2 linked regions of the Enhydrobacter sp. genome follow. The protein of the gene in region 1 interacts with the protein of each later gene in a pairwise test. Links are inferred from orthologs where the notes say so. Each region holds a gene or a part of one and is shown on either strand. Other genes may lie near its edges.

Region 1 (10,004 bases):
CCGCCGTCGGTCACCAGCATGATCTGATCGGTCTGCCGCACCGGAAAGGCGGCCACGACCTGGCCGCCTCTGGAAAGGTTCATGAGCTCCACGCCCTTGCCGCCGCGGCCGGTGACCCGGTACTCGTACGCCGAGGTGCGTTTGCCGAAGCCCGACGAGGCCACGGTGAGCACGAACTCCTCCTTGTCCCGCAGGGCGCTGAATCGCTCGGGCGAGAGGGCAGTGGATGGCGTCACCGGCTCCTCGCCGGTCGCTGCCGCCTCTTCTGCGCCGTTGCCGTTTTCATCGTCGAGATTGGCAAGCTGGCGCAGGGCGCGCGACTGGCGGAGATAGGCGTCGCGGTCCTCGGTCGCGATGCTCTTGCCGCCGTCGACCAGCGACATCGAGATCACCTCGTCGCCGTCGGCGAGCGCGATGCCGCGCACGCCGGTCGAGGCGCGGCTCTGGAACACGCGGACCGTCGCCACCGGGAAGCGCATCGCCCGGCCGAGCCGGGTGGCCAGCAGCACATCCTGGTCCTCGCCGCATACCGCCGCGCCGATCAGGCGGTCGCCGGCGTCGTCGCCCTCGAACTTCATGGCGATCTTGCCGCTCTGGTTCACGCTCACGAAGTCCGACAGCTCGTTGCGGCGCACGCCGCCGCGCGCCGTGGCGAACATCACATGCAGGGTCGACCAGCTCGCCTCGTCCTCCGGCAGCGGCATCACGGTGGTGATGGTCTCGCCCTCGCTGAGCGGCAGCAGGTTCACGAACGCCTTGCCGCGCGCCTGCGGCGCGCCGAGCGGCAGGCGCCAGACCTTGAGCTTGTAGACGATGCCGCGGCTCGAGAAGAACAGCACCGGCGTGTGCGTGTTGGCCACGAACAGGCTGGACACGAAGTCGTCCTCGCGCGTGGCCATGCCCGACCGGCCCTTGCCGCCGCGGCGCTGCGCCCGATAGGCGGAGACCGGCACACGCTTGACGTAGCCGCCGTGGGTCACGGTGACGACCATGTCCTCGCGCTGGATCAGGTCCTCGACGTCCTGCTCGAACTCGTTGTCGACGATCTCGGTGCGCCGCGGCGTCGCGAACTGCTCCTTGATCTCGATCAGTTCCTTGCGCATGAGGGCGAACAGCTTGTCGCGATCGCCCAGCAGCTCGAGATAGCCTTCGATCAGCTTGGCGACCTCGGTCAGCTCGTCCGCGATCTTGTCGCGCTCGAGGCCGGTAAGTCGCTGCAGGCGCAGCTCGAGGATGGCGCGGGCCTGAGCCTCGGAGAGGCGATAGGTGCCTTCGTCGGAGACCTCGCGGCCCGGCTCGGCGATCAGCAGGATCAGCGGCGCCACGTCCGCCGCCGGCCAGTCCCTCGCCATCAGCCGCTCGCGCGCGACCACGGGATCCGGCGCGCGGCGGATCATGTCGATCACCTCGTCGATATTGGCGACGGCGATGGCGAGCCCGACCAGCACATGGGCGCGGTCGCGGGCATGATTGAGCTCGTACTTGGTGCGGCGCGTCAGGACCTCGGCGCGGAAGCGGATGAACGCCTCCAGGAGCTCCTTCAGCGTCATCAGGCGCGGCCGGCCGCCATCCAGCGCCAGGGCGTTGACGCCGAACGTCGTCTGCAGCGGCGTGTAGCGATAGAGCTGGTTCAGCACCACGTCGGCCATGGCGTCGCGCCGCAGCTCGACGACGAGACGCACGCCATCGCGGTCGCTCTCGTCACGGACCTCGGAAACGCCCTCGACCTTCTTGTCGCGCACGACCTCGGCGATCCGCTCGTGCAGGCGGGCCTTGTTCTCCTGGTAGGGGATCTCGGTGATGACGATCGCCTCGCGGCCGCCGCGGATTTCCTCGATCCTGGTCTTGGCCCGCATGACGAGCGAGCCGCGGCCGAGTTCATAGGCGGCACGGATGCCGTTGCGGCCGAGGATCGTGGCGCCGGTCGGGAAGTCGGGGCCCGGCACGTGCTCCATCACCTGCTGGATGGTGAGCTCGGGATTGTCGATCAGCGCGCAACAGGCATCGATCAGCTCGCCGAGATTGTGCGGCGGGATGTTGGTCGCCATGCCGACGGCGATGCCGCCCGCGCCGTTGGCGAGCAGGTTCGGGAAGGCCGCCGGCAGCACCGTCGGCTCCTGCTCCCGCTCGTCGTAGTTCGGCTGGAAATCGACCGTGTCCTTGTCGTAGTCGGCCAGCAGCGATTCGGCGGCAACGGCAAGCCGCGCCTCCGTGTAGCGCATGGCCGCCGGCGGATCGCCGTCCATCGAGCCGAAATTGCCCTGCCCCGAGATAAGCGGCAGGCGCATCGAGAAATCCTGCGCCATGCGCACCATGGCATCGTAGATCGCCGAGTCGCCGTGCGGGTGATATTTGCCCATCACGTCGCCGACGATGCGGGCGGACTTGCGGAACGGCCGGGTCGAATCGTAGCCGTTCTCCTTCATGGCGTAGAGGATACGGCGCTGCACCGGCTTCAGCCCGTCGCGCGCATCGGGCAGGGCGCGCGCCACGATCACGCTCATCGCGTAATCGAGGTAGGAGCGACGCATCTCCTCTTCGATCGTGATCGGCGCGATGTCGTGCGGCGGGGTCGGCGGAGGCGTGCCGGACGGCGGCGGCGCCGGCGGCAGGGTCGTATCGTCGCTCAAGTGGAACCTGGTTTTTTGCTCGTTTTATCGGCCCCGCCGGAGGGTCGGCGAAGACGTTTTGCACAGTAGCAAACCAGGCCCGAAAGACCAACAAAAATCGCTCTGGGAAGCTGCCTTTAACGTCTTGATTTGACAGGCTAAATTGACCGTGAAAACCACCCTTTGAAAGACCCGCCTTTGGCCTCGAAAACAAGCCCCCCAAACCCCTCCGTTGCCGTCTTCGATTTCGGCGGCGTGCTGATCGACTGGAACCCACGCCATCTCTACCGGAAGCTGTTCGCCGATCCAGCCGAGATGGAGCGCTTCCTCGCCGAGGTCGCCACTCGTGAATGGCACGCCGTCCAGGACCACGGCGGGGATCCAGCCGAAGCGACTCGGCGCCTGCAGGCGCTGCATCCCGACAAGGAGGAGCTGATCGACGCCTTCTATGGGCGATTCGACGAGATGTGCGACCATGCTTTTCCCGAGATGGCCGCGCTGGTCGAGCGGCTGCATGCCGGGGGGACGCCCCTTTTTCTGCTGTCGAACGCCCCCAACCTGCTCGACCCGTGGCTGCGCGGCGCCGCCCGCCAGCGCCACCCATTCCTCGGGCTGTTTCGCGACTACGTGGTCTCCGGCCTGATCGGCCATGCCAAGCCCGATGCCGCCATCTACGAGCTGGTTTGCCGAACCGGCGGTTTCCAGCCGGGCGAGGCGGTGTTCATCGACGATGTGCTGACCAACGTGGAAGGAGCCCGCGCCGTCGGCATGCGCGCCATCCATCATCGCTCGGCTGCAGAGACCGCCGCCGAGCTCAGGGCGATGGGGCTACCCGCCTAGAACGGAATGTCGTCGTCGAGCTCGGCCTTGCCGGCGCGCGAAGCCGGGCGGCCTCCGTTCGACGAACCGCCGGCGATTTCGTCCTCCATGCCGCCGCTGCCGACTTCAGCGCCGCCGCCGCGACCGTCGAGCATGGTGAGCGCGCCGCTGAAGCGCGGGATCACGACCTCCGTCGTATAGCGCTCCTGGCCGCTTTGGTCGGTCCACTTGCGGGTCGAGAGCTGTCCTTCGACGTAGACCTTCGATCCTTTGCGCACGTACTTCTGCGCCACCTCGGCCAGCTTCTCGTTGAAAATCACCACGCGGTGCCACTCGGTACGCTCCTTGCGTTCGCCCGTCTGGCGATCGCGCCATGTATCGGACGTCGCGACCGACATGTTCACCATGGCTCTGCCGTCCTGCATGGACCTCACTTCCGGGTCGCGGCCGAGATTGCCGATCAGGATGACCTTGTTGACACTGCCCGCCATCGGGGCCTCCTTCGCTTTCCCGGTGCAGCGGGGCGCCGCACCTACCTCACGGCCGGCAACCTAGCCCCACCGCCCTGTGGGCAGCCACCGATTTCAGGTTGTAACCGGCCCCGCAGGCTCAGCGCGCCAGGAACTCGCGGATCGCCTCCGGCGCGGCCTTCGCATAGGTGCTTCGCCGACTGACCACGACCTTGGTGATCGTCTTCAGGGCGAGCGCCATTTCGGCGGCTTTTGCCACGACGGCGATGCCATTCATGATCGGTGCGCTATCGACGACGAAGGGGCATTCACGCGCGAACAGCAGCATAGGCAGGCCGCCGGCGGGAATGACCACTTCGGCTCCCGCCGCGATCAGCGGCTTGACCTGCGCCACGAACTGCTCGCGCACGCGGCCATAGGTGGCTTGGTCGGTGAATGCCTGCATGAAGGACGGGAGGTTCATCTTGAGTGCCGTGGTGCCGACATAGCGCTCGGCCAGGCCATGGGATCTCACCTGCCGGTCGTGCCAGGGGATGAGGATCGGATCGATCGTCACCAGCCCGAACCGATGGCCGAGGCTGAGCCCTGCCAGCAGGTTCGCCTCGCCCAGCCCGATGACGGGAATGTCCAGACAACCGCGGATTTCGAGCAGGCCCGGTTCCTGGAAATGCCCAAGGACGAACGCGTCATAGCCCGACTGTTCGGCTTCGAGAGCATTGCGGATGACCTGGTTGGCGCAGCGGAACTCGGTCAACGGGTGAAAGGAATGATCTGGTGGATCCAGGCCATGGACCTCGAAGTGCACATCCGCTCCCGCAACCCGGGCAAGCGTTGCCTGCAGGCTCTCGACATACGGCGCCTGCTCGACCGGATGGACGAAGCTTTGGTACCAGATGCGCTTCTGGCTCGCGTTGGGCATTGCCGATCTCCCTCGGGCCCCATGGCCCGCATTCTACAGTGATGGCGACTCGGCACCGAAGGAACCGCCCGTCGCCGGTCGCGTTGTGAGCCGGCCTCATGGCGGCCCTCGGGGATTTCATTGGCCTGGGCCGATGGCCGTTCGTATCGTTTACCTATGAAGGACGCCTTCCACGTTTCCAAGGTCTCGCGGAGCGAGGCCTACGCGATGCTGACCGGCGCGGCGCTGATGATGACGCTTGCCATGGGCATTCGCCAGAATCTCGGGCTTTTCCAGGCTCCGGCCTCGCACGAGCTGGGCATCGCCATCTCCGATTTCGCGCTGGCCATCTCGGTGCAGCAGGTTGCCTGGGGCGTGAGCCAGCCGTTCGCCGGTGCCCTTGCCGACAAGTACGGCACGCGCTTCGTGTCGCTGGCCGGCAGCCTGATCTTCATGCTCGGCCTCTGGCTGACCGCGACCGCGACAAGCACAGGGCCGATCGTGCTGGGCGCCGGCGTCTTCATCGGTGTGGCGCTCGCCTGCACGACTTCGGGCATCACCGCCAACATCGCCGCCCGCGTGGTGGCGCCCCAGCGGCGGACCCTGGCCTTCGGCATCGTCTCGGCCGCGGGCTCGGTCGGCACCATGTTGACCGCGCCCATCGCCGCCTACTTTCTCGACCATCAGGGCTGGCGGGCCGGCCTCTGGGCCTTCCTCATCCTGGCGCTGGCCATGCTGCCGGCCGCCTTGGTCGGCAGCCGCGCCGATCGCTTGCCCAACGGCGTCGCCGCCGACCGGCACCTGACGCTGGCGAACGCCCTGGGCGAGGCGCGCCGCCATCGTGGCTATCTCGTGATGGCGGCCGCCTTCTTCGTCTGCGGCCTGCAGCTCGTGTTCCTTACGACCCACCTGCCGACCTACCTCGCCCAGTGTGGCATGGACGCCTCCTACAGCGCGATCGTCCTGATGCTGATCGGCGGCTTCAATATTCTGAGCTCGTGGCTGTTCGGCTGGCTGGGCGATCGTTACCCCAAGCGGCTGTTGCTGGGCGGGCTCTATCTGCTGCGCTCGATCACCCTGGCCCTGTTCTTCAGCTTCCCGCCGACGCCGCTCTCGGTCGTGCTGTTCGGCGCCGCCATGGGCACGCTGTGGCTGGGCGTCATCCCCCTGGTGAACGGGCTGGTGGTGCAGATCTTCGGCCTGCGCTTCCTCTCGACGCTGACCGGCATCGCCTTCCTGAGCCACCAGGCCGGCTCCTTCCTCGGCGCCTGGGGCGGCGGCTATCTCTTTGATCTCATGGGCTCCTACGACCTCGCCTGGAAGATCGGCGTGCTGATCGGCCTGGTTGCCGGCACCCTGCAGCTCCTGATGAACGACCGGCCGACCGCGCGAGTGGCGGCCGAAGCGGAGGCGGCAGCCGCCTGACATTTCCTGACACGGATCGGGGTGGCGGATTCGGCTGTGGATAGCCATATGCGCTGATCCCGCGCATCGCCTATTCTTGCTCCAGAGATGGCCAAGTCACGCTTACCCGCCGCCGAGCCGCACCGGTACATTTCGATCCGGGGCGCTCGCGAACACAATCTGAAGAACGTCGACCTCGACCTGCCGCGCGACAGGCTGGTCGTGATCACCGGCCTCTCCGGTTCGGGCAAGTCTTCCCTCGCCTTCGATACGATCTACGCCGAAGGCCAGCGGCGCTATGTCGAAAGCCTGTCGGCCTATGCCCGCCAGTTCCTGGAGCTGATGCAGAAGCCCGACGTCGATTCGATCGAGGGCCTCTCGCCGGCCATCTCGATCGAGCAGAAGACGACGTCGCGCAATCCCCGTTCGACCGTTGGCACCGTCACTGAGATCTACGACTACCTGCGCCTGCTGTTCGCCCGCGTGGGCGTGCCCTATTCGCCTGCTACAGGCCTGCCGATCGAGAGCCAGACCGTGTCCCAGATGGTCGATCGGGTGAAGGCGATGCCCGAAGGCACGCGGCTTTACCTGATGGCGCCCATCGTGCGCGGTCGCAAGGGCGAGTACCGCAAGGACCTGCAGGAATTGCAGAAGAAGGGATTCCAGCGCGTCAAGATCGACGGCAGCCTCCACGAGATCGCCGCGGCGCCGGCGCTCGACAAGAAATACAAGCACGATATCGACGTGGTCGTGGACCGGCTGGTGGTGAAGCCCGATCTCGGCAATCGGCTGGCCGACTCGATCGAGACGGCGCTCGACCTCGCCGAAGGGCTTGCGGTGGCCGAGAACGCCGACACCGGCGAGCGGACGATCTTCTCCTCGCGCTTTGCCTGCCCCGTCTCGGGCTTCACGATCGAGGAGATCGAGCCCCGGCTCTTCTCCTTCAACGCGCCGCAAGGCGCGTGCCCGGCCTGCGACGGTCTCGGCGTGAAGATGTTCTTCGATCCGGAGATGGTGGTGCCGGACGATCGCCTGTCGCTGGCCGAGGGCGCGGTCGCGCCGTGGGCCGATTCGTCGGGGCAGTACTACCAGCAGACGCTCGAGAGCATCGCCAAGCACTACAAGGTCAAGATGTCGACGCCCTGGCGCGATCTGCCCAAGAAGGTACGCGACGTCATCCTGCACGGCAGCGCCGGCGAGGCGATCGCCATGCGCTACGACGACGGCATCCGCCAGTACCAGACGACCAAGCCGTTCGAGGGCGTGATCCCCAACCTCGATCGGCGCTGGAAGGAGACCGATTCCTCCTGGGTGCGCGAGGACCTCGAGCGCTTCCAGCACGAGGCGAAGTGCGAGGCATGCGGCGGGGCGCGTCTCAAGCCCGAGGCGCTGGCCGTGAAGATCGGCGGGCTGAACGTGAGCCAGGTCACCGAATTTTCGATCGGCGAGGCGGTGAAGTGGTTCCAGGAGCTCGACCCCAAGCTCACGGCCAAGCAACGCGAAATTGCCGCCCGCATCCTGAAGGAGATCAACGAGCGGCTGGGCTTCCTCGACAATGTCGGCCTTTCCTATCTCACGTTGAACCGCACCTCGGGCACCTTGTCCGGCGGCGAGAGCCAGCGCATCCGCCTTGCCTCGCAGATCGGCTCCGGCCTCACCGGTGTGCTCTACGTGCTCGACGAGCCGTCGATCGGCCTGCATCAGCGCGACAACGACCGGCTCCTGAAGACGCTGACGCGTCTGCGCGATCTCGGCAACACGGTGCTGGTCGTGGAGCACGACGAGGATGCGATCCGCGCCGCCGATCACCTCGTGGACATGGGACCCGGTGCCGGCGCGCATGGCGGCAAGGTGATTGCCGAAGGTACACCCGAGGAAGTGATGCAGAACAGCGCCAGCCTGACCGGGCAGTATCTGTCGGGCTTCCGCCAGATCCCCATCCCGCAGGCGCGGCGCGAGCCGACGGCCCGGGCAAGCAAGGGGAAAGGCCGCTGGCTCACCGTGAAAGGCGCGCGCGCCAACAACCTGCAGAACGTCACGGCCTCCATCCCGCTCGGCACCTTCACCTGCGTCACCGGCGTTTCCGGCTCGGGCAAGAGCACGCTGATCGTCGAGACGCTCTACAAGGCGCTCGCCAAGCGTCTAAACGGTGCGCGCGAGCATCCCGGCCAGCATGACGGCCTGGACGGCATCGGCCATCTCGACAAGATCGTCGACATCGACCAGTCGCCGATCGGGCGCACACCCCGCTCCAATCCCGCGACCTACACAGGCGCCTTCTCGCCGATCCGCGACTGGTTCGCGCAACTGCCCGAATCGACCGAGCGCGGCTACAAGCCCGGCCGATTCTCCTTCAACGTCAAGGGCGGCCGTTGCGAGGCCTGCCAGGGCGACGGTGTCATCAAGATCGAGATGCACTTCCTGCCCGACGTCTACGTCCAGTGCGACGTCTGCAAGGGCAAGCGCTACAACCGCGAGACGCTGGAGATCGCCTTCCGCGGCAAGTCGATCGCCGATGTGCTGGAAATGACGGTCGACGAAGGCGTCGAATTCTTCAAGGCCGTCCCGGTGATCCGCGACAAGCTCCTGACCCTGCAGCAGGTCGGGCTCGGCTACATCCATATCGGCCAGCAAGCGACGACGCTTTCCGGCGGCGAGGCCCAGCGCGTCAAGCTCGCCAAGGAGCTGTCGCGCCGTGCCACGGGACGCACGCTCTACATCCTCGACGAGCCGACCACGGGCCTCCATTTCGAGGACGTGCGCAAGCTCCTCGAGGTGCTGCACCGGCTGGTCGAGGGCGGCAACACCGTTCTCGTGATCGAGCACAATCTCGAGGTCATCAAAACCGCAGACTGGATCCTCGACATGGGACCCGACGGCGGCGCGGGCGGCGGGCGTATCATCGCCGAGGGCCCGCCGGAGGAAATCGTCAAGGTTGCCGAGAGCTACACCGGCCGTTACCTCGCCCGCCTCCTTCCGCGCAGCGCTGCGGCGAAGAAACGGGCATGAACCTTCCTTAACGCCGCTTCCACCTGATCTCGCCCAGCTCGTAGCCGAATTGGCGCTCCACCACCGCGGGCGTCGCGTCCGAGGCGTCTGCCTTGCGCGCGGCAACGCGTGCCTGCGCGATGTCCTTGGGCACATCCAGCCACATCCCCTCGAACGGCACGCCCGCCGTCGCCGCCACCGCCTCCGCCGCCTGTCGCTCCTCCGGCCGGGCGAACACCGCGTCGAGCACGACACTATGGCCGGCGCGCAGGAGGCGCTCGGCGCGCGCCATCATTGCGCCGTAGACCGCGGCCGAGGCCTCGGGCGTATAGCTGCCGGCCGGCATGCGCTCCTCGAGCGCGATGCCGGCGAGCCGCTTGCGCTCGACGTCGCTGCGCACGGCAACGGCGCCCGGCGCGCGGCCGATCTCAGGCGCAAGCTGCAGGGCTTTCGTCGTCTTGCCGCTGCCGGACAGGCCGCCGATCGCCAGCAGCCGCGGCGGCGCCGGCTGCAGGAAAGCGAGGGCCGCGCGCTGGTAGGCGCGGGCCGGCTCATTGTCCGCCCCGCTCACCGCCGTCACCGAGGAATCGACATAGGCCCGGATCGAAGCCCGTCGCGCGAGGAACATCGGCAGCAGCGCCAACGCCTCGTCATGCGGTGCCCCCTCGAGCTCGCCGATGCGCCACAGCCATTCGTTCAGCAGCCGGTTGGCAAGCGCGCGCAGACCGCGATGGCAAAGGTCCATCAGCGCGAAGGCGAGGTCGTACAGCACGTCTATATTGGCGATGCGCTCGGAGAACTCGATCGCGTCGAACG
Region 2 (13,022 bases), 1.0 Mb from region 1 along the record:
GCGCGCCAGCTCGGCGAGGAAGGCGGCCGCCATCGCCGGCAGCTCGCGGGCACGGCCGTTGGCGGCCACGGTGCCGACGAAATTGCGCGTAAGGCCCGCGATGCCCGCGGCATCGAGCACGGCCAGCAGCGCCTTGCCCTGCACCTCGCGGCCGATGACGGGGCTCGCGATCAGGCGCGCGAGGTCGGCACTTTCATCGAGGAGCCGGCGGAAGCTGGCGAGATCCTGCGCGACCTGGTCGAGCGCACGGGCATTGTCTGCGAGCTCGAACAGCGCGCTGGCATAGCGTCCGGCAACACCCGATGTGGCGGAGTTAGCGTCTGACACGTCGAAAGCCTCTCCCTGTGCCGTTGCCGGCCGGTAAGCCCTTGAAAACCCAAGTTCTTTTCCGGAAGAACGCCCCTCATCGCGTGCCGCCCCGGGCCGGAAAAGCGCGCGTTGCTACCATGCGCCCTTCCCCGGCGCAAGATTGCTAAGAGCCCGTATTACCTGCCTTTTCCGCATCCCCTTGTCACAGGAAAGAGTAGGGATCGACGTCGATTTGCAGTCGGACGGAACCCGGCAGGCCGATCTCGGAAAGCCAGGCGCGCAGCAACGGTTGCACCGCAACATCGCGGCCGGTCTTGAGCAGGAAGCGGCGGCGGTGACGGCCGCGCAACAGGGCGAGCGGCGCGACCGAGGGGCCGAGCACCGAGACCCCGGCCCGGTGCGGCGCGCGGCGCGCGATGGCGGCGCAGACATTGTCGACGACCGATGCATCGGGTCCCGATACAATCAGCGAGGCCAGCCGGCCATAAGGCGGCATGCCGGCCGCCGCCCGGTCGGCCAGCTCGGCGGCGACGAAGCGGTCGCGATCGTTCGCGACCAGGGCCTGCATCACCGGATGCTCCGGCATATGGGTCTGCACCAGCGCGCGGCCCGGCCGGTCCTGGCGGCCCGCCCGGCCGGCCACCTGATAGAGGAGCTGGAAGGTCCGTTCGGCGGCCCGCAGATCGCCGCCGTTCAATCCCAGATCGGCGTCGACCACGACGACGAGCGTGAGATTGGGAAAATGGTGCCCCTTCGCCGCCATCTGTGTGCCGATCAGGATGTCGATCTCGCCCGCGATCATGCGTTCGACGGCGGCTGTCGCCTCGTGACGATTGATCAGGGTATCCGACGTGAAGAGCTCGAGCCGCGCGTCGGCAAAGAGCGCATGCGCCTCCTCGGCGATGCGCTCGACGCCCGGCCCGCAGGCGACGAACTGGTCGACCGCGCCGCAATGCTTGCATGCCGCGCTCGGCGGCTCGTTGTAGCCGCAGTGATGGCAGACCAGCGTGCGGCGAAAGCGGTGCTCGACCAGCCATGCCGAGCAATGCGGACATTCGAGGCCGTGCCCGCACGCGCGGCACAGGGTGATTGGCGCATAGCCACGTCGGTTCAGGAACAGCAGAACCTGCTCGCCGGCCTCGCGCGTCTGCCTCATCGCCTCGACGACCGGCGGCGACAGCCAGCGACCGCGTGCGGGCGGGGTCTTGCGCAAATCGACTGCCGACAGGCTCGCGAGCTGCTGTCCGCCGTGCCGCGCCGGCAGGTGCAGCGCCTCGTAACGGCCAGCCGTCACGTTGGCGATGCTTTCCAGCGACGGCGTCGCCGAGGCGAGCACGACCGGCGCCGAGACCAGCCGGGCGCGCACCACCGCCATGTCGCGCGCATTGTAGGTGACGCCTTCCTCCTGCTTGAACGAGCCGTCGTGCTCCTCGTCGACGACGATCAGCCCCAGCTTCGCGAACGGCAGGAACAGGGCCGAGCGGGCCCCCACCACCACCTTCACGCGCCCGTCGGCGATGCCGCGCCAGGTCTCGCGCCGTTCCAGGCTGGTGAGATCGGAGTGCCACGAGGCAGGCGCGGCACCGAAGCGATCCTCGAAGCGCCTGAGCCATTGTGCGGTGAGCGCGATCTCGGGCAGCAGCACCAGCACCTGGCGGCCTGCGCCCAGCGCCGCGGCGATCGCCTCGAAATAGACCTCGGTCTTGCCGGCGCCGGGCACGCCGTCGAGCAGCGTCGCCGAGAAACGATGCGCCTTCACCCTGGCGATCAGGGCCTCGGCGGCACGCCTTTGCGCGTCGGAGAGCGCCGGCCCGTCGCGGCGGCCGTCGGGCTGCGGGAAGGCGCGCCGCATCTCGCGCGCCACGCCCTCGAGCAGGCCGGCCGCGGCCATGGTCTTCACCACCGAGGTTCCGACTCCGGCGAGATGCGCGAGCTCGGCCGCCGGCATGGCCGGGCCGTCCTTCAACGCCTCCAGCACGCGCCGCCGGGCAGCCGTCAGCTTCGGCTCGCCTTCGAGGGCCGTCGGCGCCAGGCGATAGATCGTCTCCTTGCGCGCCGCCTCGAGCGCCGACAGCGAGCTCATGGTCATGCGCAGCACGGCCCCGGGCGGCGCGAGTGTGTAGGCCGCGACCCATTCGACGAAGCGCCGCAACGCGTCGGTCATCGGCAGCGCCGGAAGGATGTCGGCCACGTGGCGCAGCTTCTCGCGCGGCACGTCGCCCGTGCCCTCGCCCCACACGACGCCGATCGTCTCGCGCTTGCCCAGCGGCACGATGACGAAGGCGCCCGCCGCAACCTCGAGGCCCTCCGGCACGCTGTAGTCATAGGCATCGGCAAGGGGGAGCGGCAGAAGGACACGCACTGTCCGGAGGTTGCCGTTTTCCACCGATCCCGGGCGCGCCTCCTCCACCTGCGCGGCTTGTGGCTGCGCGGGCGAATCGCTAGAAATTGCGGCGGCACGCCAATCCGAACCACTGGCCATTGGGGTATTTTATATGAAGTTCTTCGTCGATACCGCCGATGTCGCCGAGATCAAGGACCTCGCCGCATCGGGGCTCCTGGATGGGGTCACCACCAATCCCTCGCTGATCATGAAGTCCGGCCGACCCATGCTCGAGGTGATCAAGGAAGTCTGCGCCGTCGTTCCCGGCCCGGTCAGCGCCGAGACGGTGTCGACCGACCACAAGCGGATGCTCGAGGAAGGCAGGAAGCTCGCCAAGATCGCCAAGAATGTGGCGGTGAAGGTGCCGCTCACGCCCGACGGCCTCAAGACCTGCAAGGCGTTGGTCTCGGAGGGCACGATGGTGAACGTCACGCTCTGCTTCTCGGCGGCGCAGGCGCTGCTGGCGGCCAAGGCGGGAGCCACCTTCGTCTCGCCCTTCGTCGGCCGCCTCGACGATATCGGCCAGGACGGCATGCATCTCATCGCCGAGATCATGACGATCTTCCGCCAGTATCCGGACTACAAGACGCAGGTGCTGGTAGCTTCGGTGCGCCACAGCCAGCATGTGATCCAGGCGGCGAAGCTCGGTGCCGATGTCGCCACGGTGCCACCCAACGTATTGCGTGGCCTCTTCAAGCATGTGCTGACCGACAACGGGCTCAAGGCCTTCCTCGACGACTGGGCCAAGACCGGCCAGTCGATCCTCTGACCGCGAGGCGCGGGGGCATGGGCGGAAGGGAGACCGAGGGCACCGTGGAGGCGCCCGACGGGTCGGGGCGGCAGGTGAAGCTGATCACGGCCGACGATGTCGTGGCCTATCTCAAGGCCCACCCCGATTTCTTCACCAAGCATGCCGAGCTGGCGGGCGAGCTTGGCCTCTCTTCCCCGATCCAGGGTCCGGGCGTCATCGACATGCAGCAGGCGATCCTGAAGCGCCTGCGTTCGGAGATCGATCGCCTCAAGAGCGAGCGCACGGAGATCATCGCCAACTCCAGGCAGAACCAGATCGTCCAGAACCGAATCCAGGCGGCGGTGATCAGCATCATCCAGGCGTCGAGCTTCGAGAAGATGATCCATGTCGTCACCCACGAGCTGCCCGATCTCCTGGACGTCGATTTCATCGCCCTCGCGATCGAGGGCACGCCCGACGCGCCGAAGAGGGCGGCGTCGGTGCGCGGCGTCTATGTGCTCGAGCCGGGCGCGATCGATGCCGCCGTCGGCGCCGACAAGCATGCCCGCCTGCGCAGCCACGTCACGGGCGAGGAAGCCTTCTTCGGCGATGTCGCCCGGTTCGTGCAGTCCGACGTGCTCTTGCGCCTGCGTGTGTCGTCCGGCTCGCCGGATGGCGTGATGTGCTTCGGCTCGCGCAACCCGGAGGCGTTCGGGCCGGACATGGCGACCGAGCTCCTGTTCTTCCTGGCCAAGGTGCTGGAAAACACCATCCGCGCCTGGCTCGACCTGCCCGAGTAGCGGCATGCCGGGGAGTCTCGCGGCCGCGCGCGAGGCATGGCGGGACTGGCTGAAAAGCGAGCGACGGCTCGCCGATCATACCCTCGTCGCCTACGAGCACGACGTCGCGACCTTCCTCGGCTTCATGACCAGCTATCTCGGCGCACCGCCGACGCTCGACGCGCTCGCCAGGCTGAAGCCCGCCGAGTTCCGCGCCTGGCTCGCCGACCGCGCCCGCAACGGGCTGGCGCGCCCCTCGACGGCGCGCGCGGTGTCCTCGGTGCGCTCCTTCTTCCACTTCCTCGACAGGGAAAAGCTCGCGCACAATGCCAGCATCGGCACGCTGCAGACGCCCAGGCTGCCGCACGCGGTGCCCAAGGCGCTCTCGGAGGCCGACATGGACGAGGTTCTCGAGGCCGAGTCCGAACGGGAGCGCGAGCCCTGGATCGACAAGCGCGACGCGGCCGTCCTGCTGCTGCTCTACGGCGCCGGCCTGCGCATCGGCGAGGCGCTCGGCCTCACCAAGGCGATGGTCGAGGACCTCCTGGGCGCGGGCCGTGACACGCTGGCCGTTACCGGCAAGGGCCGCAAGACCCGGATCGTGCCGCTCCTGCCACAGGCGCTCGAGGCGCTGGCCGCCTATCGCGACGCCTGTCCGCATCTCGCCGCCCTCGCCGGCAGCCATGCCTTCTTCCTCGGCGCGCGCGGCGGCCCGCTCGACCCCGCGATCGTGCAGAAGCGGGTGCGCGAGATCCGCCGGCAGCTCGGCCTGCCCGACTCGGTGACGCCGCACGTCCTGCGCCACTCCTTCGCCACCCATCTTCTGGGCGCGGGCGGCGACCTGCGCACCATCCAGGAGCTGCTGGGCCACGCCTCGCTCTCGACCACCCAGCGCTACACCGACGTCGACGCCGCCCGCCTGACCTCCGTCTATCGCGCCGCCCATCCCAGGGCGAAGGCGCGGTAGATCACATTTCTTTACCGGCGGCGGGAATAGACCTTCCCTGCCAGCGTCTCTCTTTCGTGCGTCAACATCTGCACGGAGGAGATATGCTCAAGAAGCTCGCTTTCACGGTCTTTGCCATGGCGCTCGCCACATCGGGGGCGGCGTTGGCCGCCGAGCCCTCGTCGATGGCGCCGTCGACCAAGAACGGCATGTTCGTCGATGCCAAGGGCATGACGCTCTACACCTTCGACAAGGACACGCCCGGCAAGTCGGTCTGCAACGGGAAGTGCGCCCAGAACTGGCCGCCGCTCCTCGTCGCCGACGGCGCCAAGGCCTCCGGCAACTGGTCGATCGTCACCCGCGACGACGGGCTGAAGCAGTGGGCCTACAAGGGCAAGCCGCTCTATGGATGGGTCAAGGACACCAAGCCCGGCGACACGACCGGCGATGGCTTCCTGCAGGGCGCCTGGCACGTCGCCCGACCCTGACGGAAGCCGGGGCGCCGGCCGCGTTTCCCGAATGCCCACCCGCCGGCGTCCCGGCTTTCGCGTAGACTGACGCCTCGATGGCCGACATTGCCGCCCTTCTGGAGCAGCAGATCCCGGCGCTGCGCCGCTATGCCTACGCCCTGCTGCGCGACCACGAGCGCGCCGACGATCTCGTGCAGGACACGCTGGAGCGGGCGCTGTCGCGCTGGGCGCTGCGACGCGCCGACGGCGATCTGCGGGCCTGGCTGTTCGCCATCCAGCGCAACCTTTACCTCAGCCGCTGGCGGCAGGACCGCCGCCGGGAAAGCCCGGTCGCGATGGAGGATGCGGCCCTCCCCGGCGTGCCGGCCCGGCAGGAGAGCACGCTCGAGGTCCACGACGTGCTGGCGGCGCTCGACCAGCTCCCCGAGGAGCAGAAGTCGCTGCTGCTGCTGGTGGGGGTCGAGGATTTCTCCTACGACGAGGCGGCGCGCATCCTGGGCATGCCGGTCGGCACGGTGATGTCGCGCCTGTCGCGGGCCCGCCAGCGGCTGCGCGCGATCGTCGAGACCGGCCGCACAACATTGCTCCGGAGAGTGAAATGACCGGCCGGGACGCCGTGGTCCGGGAGGAGGATCTGCAGGCCTATGTCGACGGTTGCGCCGGCGGCGAGCGGCGGACCGAGATCGAAGCCTATCTGGCGCAGCATCCGGATGTGCGCGAGCGCGTGATGCTGGAACAGCGGCAGCGCGCGACGCTGCGCGGCCAGCTCGGGGGCAAGTTCGCCGAACCGGTCCCGTCCCGACTGTGGATCGTCAATATCCAGGCCGCGCGCCGGCGCCGATGGGCACGACGGGCCGGCCTGGCCGCGGCGGGTGTGCTGCTGTTTGCCGGCGGCATCGGCGCCGGCTGGATCGGCGCAAGCCGAACCGAAACGGCCGCGGCACGAGCGACGCCGGCCACGACCGCGGTTGCCGACAGCGCGTCGGCCGCCTACCGCACCTTCGTCGTCGAAGTCGCCCATCCGGTCGAGGTCGACGCCCGGCACGAGGCCCACCTGCTGCAATGGCTGTCGCGGCGCCTCGGCAAGCCGCTGGTCGCGCCCGATCTCAGCCGCTTCGGCTACCGCCTGATGGGCGGACGGCTGTTGCCATCGGACGATGGCGCAGCCGCCCAGCTCATGTACGACGATCCGGCGGGCAAGCGTCTCACGGTCTATGTCCGGGCCGCACAGGGCAACGAGACGGCCTTCCGTTTCCGGCACGAGGGCGAGATCTCGACTTTCGCCTGGATCGACCGCGGTTTCGGCTTCGCGGTCACGGGCGCCGTGTCGCGCGACGAGCTGCTGCCGATCGCCGAGGCGGTCTACCACCGTCTGAACGGCGGCGGTGCGGGGACGGCAAAGGACTGAGCCGGCGGAGAGCTCACTTCGACGGATCGGTGAGATCGTCGAACTCCCGCAGGTGGCGCGGCGCCCAGCGGTGGGTCCGCGCCTTAGAGATCCACTGCGAGAGGGTCGGCCAACGGCGACGCGCCGCCTTCACATAGCGGCGGCCGCTGTCGAATTCGGTGGCGAAGAGGTAGAGGGCCAGCACGAAGAAGATCCAGCCCTGCAGGATGGGCACGAGACCGCCGATCACCGACATGATCAGGCAGGCAACGATCGCGAGCACCATCAACGGCTTGCGCATGTCGGTCACGACACTGTCTTCATGGCAAACGTCTCTACAGGTGGATCGGCCTGTCCCAGGCCGCGAGGGCGGCCTCCTTCATCGCTTCGTTCACAGTCGGATGGGCGTGGCAGACGCGGCCGATATCCTCGGCCGAGGCCGAGAACTCCATCGCCATCACTGCCTCGGCGATCATGGTGCCGGCCTCGGCGCCGATGACGTGCACGCCCAGCACCTGGTCGGTCGCCTTGTCGGCCAGCACCTTCACGAAGCCCTCGGTGGCGCCGTTGGCGCGGCTGCGCGGATCGGCCGTGAAGGGATACTTTCCGATCTTGTAGGCGATGCCCTCCGCCTTGAGCTGCTCCTCGGTCTTGCCGACCCAGGCCACCTCCGGCTGGGTATAGACGACCGAGGGCACGAGATCCCAGTTCACATGGCCCTTCTGGCCGGCCAGCGTTTCGACGCAGGCGATACCGTCCTCGCTTGCCTTGTGGGCGAGCATCGGTCCGTCGATCGCATCGCCGATCGCATAGATGCCGGGCACCGAGGTCTGGAAATGCGCATCGACCTCGATGCGGCCGCGCGACGAGAGCTTGACGCCCGCCTTGTCGAGACCCAGGCCCTCGACGTACGGCCGCCGGCCGATCGACACCAGCAGGATGTCGGCTTCGAGCGTCTCGGGTGCACCGCCCTTGGCCGGCTCGACGGTGATCGCAATGCCGCCGGCCGAAGGCTCGGCCCTGGTCACCTTCGAGCCCAGCCTGAACTTCAGGCCCTGCTTCGCGAGCATGCGATGGAAGTGCTTGGTCACCTCGTCGTCGACGCCGGGTGTGATGCGGTCGAGGAACTCGATCACCGTCACATCCGAGCCGAGACGGCGCCAGACCGAGCCCAGCTCCAGGCCGATGATGCCGGCGCCCACGACCACGAGGCGCCTGGGCACCTCGGCAAGCTCGAGCGCGCCGGTCGAGGACACGATCTTCTTCTCGTCGATCGTGACGCCCGGCAGCGGCGTCGATTCCGAGCCGGAGGCGATCAGGATGTTCCTGGCCGACAGCGTCTCCTTGACCGCGCCGTCGTCGCCCAGGACGGCGACCGAACCCGCCTTCTCGATGCGGCCGGTGCCCTGGAAGGCCGTGATCCTGTTCTTCCGGAACAGGAAGGCGACCCCCTTGGTGGTGGCGTCGACCACCTCGTTCTTGCGCTTCATGAGCTGCGCGAAGTCGAGCCTGGGCAAGCCGAGCTCTATGCCGTGAACCGCGAGATCATGGCCCGCCTGCTCGAAGAGGTGGGACGACTGCAGCAGCGCTTTGGACGGGATGCATCCGACGTTCAGGCAGGTTCCGCCGAAAGTCGCGCGCTTCTCGACCACCGCGACCTTCATGCCGAGCTGCGCCGCCCGGATCGCCGCCACATAGCCGCCGGGCCCGGCGCCGATCACCACCAGATCAAAGGTTTCGTTTGCCATCGCCTATCGCCGCTCCAGACTCGGTGTCATCCCGAGCGCAGCGAGCGAGGGATCCTTGCCGATGGCGAAAGATCCCTCGCTGCGCTCGGGACGACACTGTTTTCGCTAACGCTCAAACCCCCAGCAGCAGCCGCTCGGGATCCTCGATGCATTCCTTCACGCGCACCAAGAACAGCACGGCCTCGCGGCCGTCGATGATGCGGTGGTCGTAGGACAGCGCCAGGTACATCATCGGCCGCACCTTGATCTCGCCGCCCACGACCATCGGCCGCTGCTGGATCTTGTGCATGCCGAGGATGCCGGACTGCGGCGGGTTCAGGATCGGCGTCGACATCAGCGAGCCGTAGACGCCGCCGTTCGAGATGGTGAAGGTGCCGCCCGTCAGGTCGGCGATCGACAGCTTGCCGTCGCGCGCCTTGCGGCCGAGATCGGCGATGCCCTTCTCGATCTCGCCGAAGCCCAGCACGTCGGCATCGCGCAGCACCGGCACCACGAGGCCGTTGGGCGTGCCGACCGCGACGCCGATGTCGTAGTAGTTCTTGTAGACGAGCTCGTCGCCCTCGATCTCGGCGTTGACCGCCGGCAGCTCCTTGAGACCGGCGATGCAGGCCTTGACGAAGAAGGACATGAAGCCGAGCCGCGCGCCGTGCTTCTTCTCGAAATCCGCCTTCAGCCGCTCGCGCAACGCCATGACGTTGGTCATGTCCACCTCGTTGAAGGTGGTGAGCATGGCGGCGGTGTTCTGCGCCTCCTTGAGCCGGTTGGCGATGGTGCGGCGCAGGCGCGTCATGCGCACGCGCTCCTCGCGGTCGGCGCGCGGCCGCGGCCCGGCCGGCACGGCCGGCTTGACGGCAGGCGCGGCGCTCGGCGCCGGGACGGACTGCAGGGCGGCCAGCACGTCGGCCTTGGTGGCGCGACCGTCCTTGCCGGTGGGCTGGATCGCCGACGCGGCCACCTCCTTCTCTTCCGCGAGCTTGCGCGCGGCGGGCCCGGAGGCCGCGAGATTGGCGCCCGGCCCCACGCCGGCCATGACCGGCGCCGGAGCCGTGTGGACCGCAGGCGGAACGGCCGCCGCCGGTTTCGGCGGCGCAGCCACCGGCGCGGGACCGGCGGACGCGGACGAAGCAGCGGCGCCGGCACCGGCCTCGATATGGCACAGCACGCCGCCCACCTGCACCGTGGCGCCCTCGGCCACGGCGAGATCGGCCATGGTGCCCGCCACCGTGGCATTGACCTCGACCGTCACCTTGTCGGTCTCGAGCTCGCACAACGGCTGATCGATCGCCACCACGTCGCCCGCCTTGACCAGCCACTTGGCGACGGTCGCCTCGGTGACCGATTCACCCAACGCCGGGACCTTGATCTCGACGGCCATGACTCAAAACCTCCTTCGTCGCCGACCGTGCGCGTCAGCCGACCGTGAGCGCGCGATCGACCAGATCGGCCTGTTCCTTGAGATGCGTGCGCAGCGCGCCGGTCGCCGGCGACGCCGCTTCGGGGCGGCCGATATAGACCGGCCGCTTGCTTCTGACATCGATACCCGAGAGCGAGCGCTCGATGCGGCGGTCGACGAAGTGCCAGGCGCCCATGTTCTCGGGCTCCTCCTGGCACCACACGACCTCGGCGTTGGGGTAGTGCGCGAGCCGCACGCCCAGCCGCGTGATCGGGAACGGATAGAGCTGCTCGACGCGCAGGATGGCGATGTCGTCGATCTTGCGTTTGCGCCGCTCGGCCAAGAGGTCGAAGTAGACCTTGCCGCTGCACAGGATGACGCGACGTACCTTCTCGCGATCGGCCAGCGTCTCGGTCTCGATCAGGATGCGCCGGAACGACGAGCCGGGGCCGAAATCCGCCAGCGTCGAGACGCACTCCTTATGGCGCAGCAGCGACTTCGGCGTCATGACGATCAGCGGCTTGCGGAAAGGGCGCCGGACCTGACGCCTCAGCGCATGGAAATAGTTGGCGGGCGTGGTCGGCACGACGACCTGCCAGTTGTCCTCGGCCGAGAGCTGCAGATAGCGCTCCAGCCGCGCCGAGCTGTGCTCGGGCCCCTGCCCTTCGTAGCCGTGCGGCAGCAGCATCACGAGGCCGTTCATGCGCAGCCACTTGCTCTCGCCCGAGCACAGGAACTGGTCGATGATGACCTGCGCGCCGTTGGCGAAGTCGCCGAACTGCGCCTCCCACAGCACCAGGGCGTTGGGCTCGGCCGATGAATAGCCGTACTCGAAGCCCAGCACACCCGCCTCGCTCAAGGGGCTGTCGACGACCTCGAAATGCGCCTGCTCGCCGCCGAGATTGTTGAGCGGCACGTACTTGCGCTCGGTGGTCTGATCGATCAGCTCCGAATGGCGCTGCGAGAAGGTGCCGCGCGCCGAGTCCTGGCCGCTGAGGCGCACCGGCGTGCCCTCGGCGAGCAGCGTCCCGAAGGCCAGCGCCTCGCCGGTCGCCCAGTCGATGTCCTTGCCGGTCTCGATCGCCTTGCGCTTCTCGTGCAGGAGACGAACGATCTTGCGGTTGAGGTCGAAGTTCGGGGGCGGCTCGGAGATCGCCTTGCCGACGGCGACGAGCCGGTCGAGCTCGACCGCCGTCATGCCCTTGCGGTCCTCTTCGCCCGGCGCGACGGTGAAGCCGGTCCACTTGCCTTCCAGCCAGTCGACCTTGTTGGGCTTGTAGTTGGCGGCCGCTTCCAGCGCCTTGTCGAGCTTCTGCCTGAGCTCCGCGTCCATCGCCGCGACATCGGCCGCACTCACGACCCCTTCGGCCTCGAGCTGCGCGGCGTAGACCTGCTTCACCGTCTTGTGGCCGCCGATCTTCTTGTACATCAGCGGCTGGGTGAACATCGGCTCGTCCGACTCGTTGTGCCCGTAGCGGCGATAGCAGAACATGTCGATCACGATGTCGCGCTTGAAGCGCTGGCGGAACTCGGTGGCGATGCGGCAGGCATGGACCACCGCTTCCGGATGGTCGCCGTTCACGTGCAGAATCGGCGCCTGCACGATCTTGGCCACCTCGGTGCAATAGGGGCCCGAACGCGAGGAGGTCGGCAGCGTGGTGAAGCCGATCTGGTTGTTGACCACCAGATGAATGGCGCCGCCGATGCGGTAGCCGGCGAGGTCGCTGAGGTCGAGGCTCTCCGCCACCAGTCCCTGGCCGGCGAAGGCTGCATCGCCATGCATCAGGATCGCCATCACCTGGCTGCGTTCCTCGTCGCCGCGCTGGTCCTGCTTGGCCCGTGCCTTGCCCAGCACCACCGGGTCGACCGCCTCGAGGTGCGAAGGGTTGGGCGCCAGCGACAGATGGATCACGTTGCCGTCGAACTCGCGGTCGGCCGAGGCGCCGAGGTGGTACTTGACGTCGCCCGAGCCGCGCATCTCCTCGGGCAACGAGGGGCGCCCCTGGAATTCGGAGAAGAGCGCGGTGTAGCTCTTGTGCATCACGTGCACGAGCGTGTTGAGGCGGCCGCGATGGGGCATGCCGATCACCACCTCGCGCACGCCGAGCTGGCCGCCGCGCTTCAGGATCTGCTCGACGCCGGGAATGAGCGATTCGCCGCCATCGAGGCCGAAGCGCTTGGTGCCGACGAACTTCAGGCCGAGATACTTCTCGAGCCCTTCCGCGTCGACGACCCGCTGCAGGATCGCGCGCCGGCCTTCGAGCGTGAAGTCGGTGCGGTTCTCGACATGCTCGATGCGTTCCTGGATCCAGGCCTTCTGGTCGGGGTCGGAGATGTGCATGTATTCGACGCCGATCTTGCCGCAATAGGTCTTGCGCAGCCGGTCCATGATCTGGCGCAGCGTTGCGGCGTCGCCCAGGCCCAGCACGCCGAAGATCAGGATCGGGCGATCCCAGTCGCCGTCGCCGAAGCCGTAGGTCGCCGGATCGAGCTCGCGATGAGGCGCCTGCTTCACCAGGCCGAGTGGATCGAGGTCCGCCTCGAGATGGCCGCGGATGCGATAGGCGCGGATCAGCAGGAACGCGCGCGAGGTATCGTAGGCGGCGGCGCGGATCGCCTCTTCGCCCTGGCCCGCGAACGGCATCGCCGCCGCGCCGTCGCCGCCCTTGATGTTGAGGTTGGCGGCCGCGCGCGGCATCTCGGAGTCGGGAACATCGATCACGCGGGCCCCGTTGGGCGCCCAGGAAGCGCCGCGCACTTCGGCCAGCACATCGCCCCGCTCCTCGGCCAGCGCCTCGAAGAAGGTGCGCCAGTCGGCATCGACTCGGGCCGGATCCTCGAGGAAGCGCGCGTAGAGCTCCTCGATGAAGGGCGCGT

Evidence for each region.
Region 2: the proteins of ssb (region 1) and OJF58_RS14675 interact in binary tests that used the Escherichia coli proteins (3 or more experiments, as listed by UniProt). The link is inferred for Enhydrobacter sp. from one-to-one orthologs.

Annotation. Positions count from the first base shown.
Region 1 is NZ_CP126889.1:3,967,140-3,977,143, reverse strand. What follows is about bases 2,183-5,167. They hold ssb (single-stranded DNA-binding protein), read right to left. Parts: upstream 3,920-5,167; coding sequence 3,446-3,919; downstream 2,183-3,445. Other genes in these bases: OJF58_RS19830 (MFS transporter), read left to right, coding at 4,974-5,167; OJF58_RS19835 (aspartate/glutamate racemase family protein), read right to left, coding at 4,038-4,703; OJF58_RS19845 (HAD family phosphatase), read left to right, coding at 2,808-3,449; gyrA (DNA gyrase subunit A), read right to left, coding at 2,183-2,558. In the rest of the region: more of gyrA, read right to left, coding at 1-2,182; more of OJF58_RS19830, read left to right, coding at 5,168-6,221; excinuclease ABC subunit UvrA, read left to right, coding at 6,309-9,209; OJF58_RS19820 (bifunctional aminoglycoside phosphotransferase/ATP-binding protein), read right to left, coding at 9,217-10,004. UniProt on the Escherichia coli protein: Plays an important role in DNA replication, recombination and repair. Binds to ssDNA and to an array of partner proteins to recruit them to their sites of action during DNA metabolism. Acts as a sliding platform that migrates on DNA via reptation.
Region 2 is NZ_CP126889.1:2,915,467-2,928,488, reverse strand. The notes cover bases 104-3,073. They hold OJF58_RS14675 (primosomal protein N'), read right to left. Parts: upstream 2,696-3,073; coding sequence 512-2,695; downstream 104-511. Other genes in these bases: fsa (fructose-6-phosphate aldolase), read left to right, coding at 2,805-3,073; OJF58_RS14680 (F0F1 ATP synthase subunit delta), read right to left, coding at 104-327. Also shown: more of OJF58_RS14680, read right to left, coding at 1-103; more of fsa, read left to right, coding at 3,074-3,461; OJF58_RS14665 (DUF484 family protein), read left to right, coding at 3,479-4,222; OJF58_RS14660 (tyrosine recombinase XerC), read left to right, coding at 4,227-5,168; OJF58_RS14655 (hypothetical protein), read left to right, coding at 5,252-5,635; OJF58_RS14650 (sigma-70 family RNA polymerase sigma factor), read left to right, coding at 5,713-6,219; OJF58_RS14645 (anti-sigma factor), read left to right, coding at 6,216-7,025; OJF58_RS14640 (hypothetical protein), read right to left, coding at 7,039-7,314; lpdA (dihydrolipoyl dehydrogenase), read right to left, coding at 7,340-8,752; odhB (2-oxoglutarate dehydrogenase complex dihydrolipoyllysine-residue succinyltransferase), read right to left, coding at 8,865-10,127; OJF58_RS14625 (2-oxoglutarate dehydrogenase E1 component), read right to left, coding at 10,162-13,022.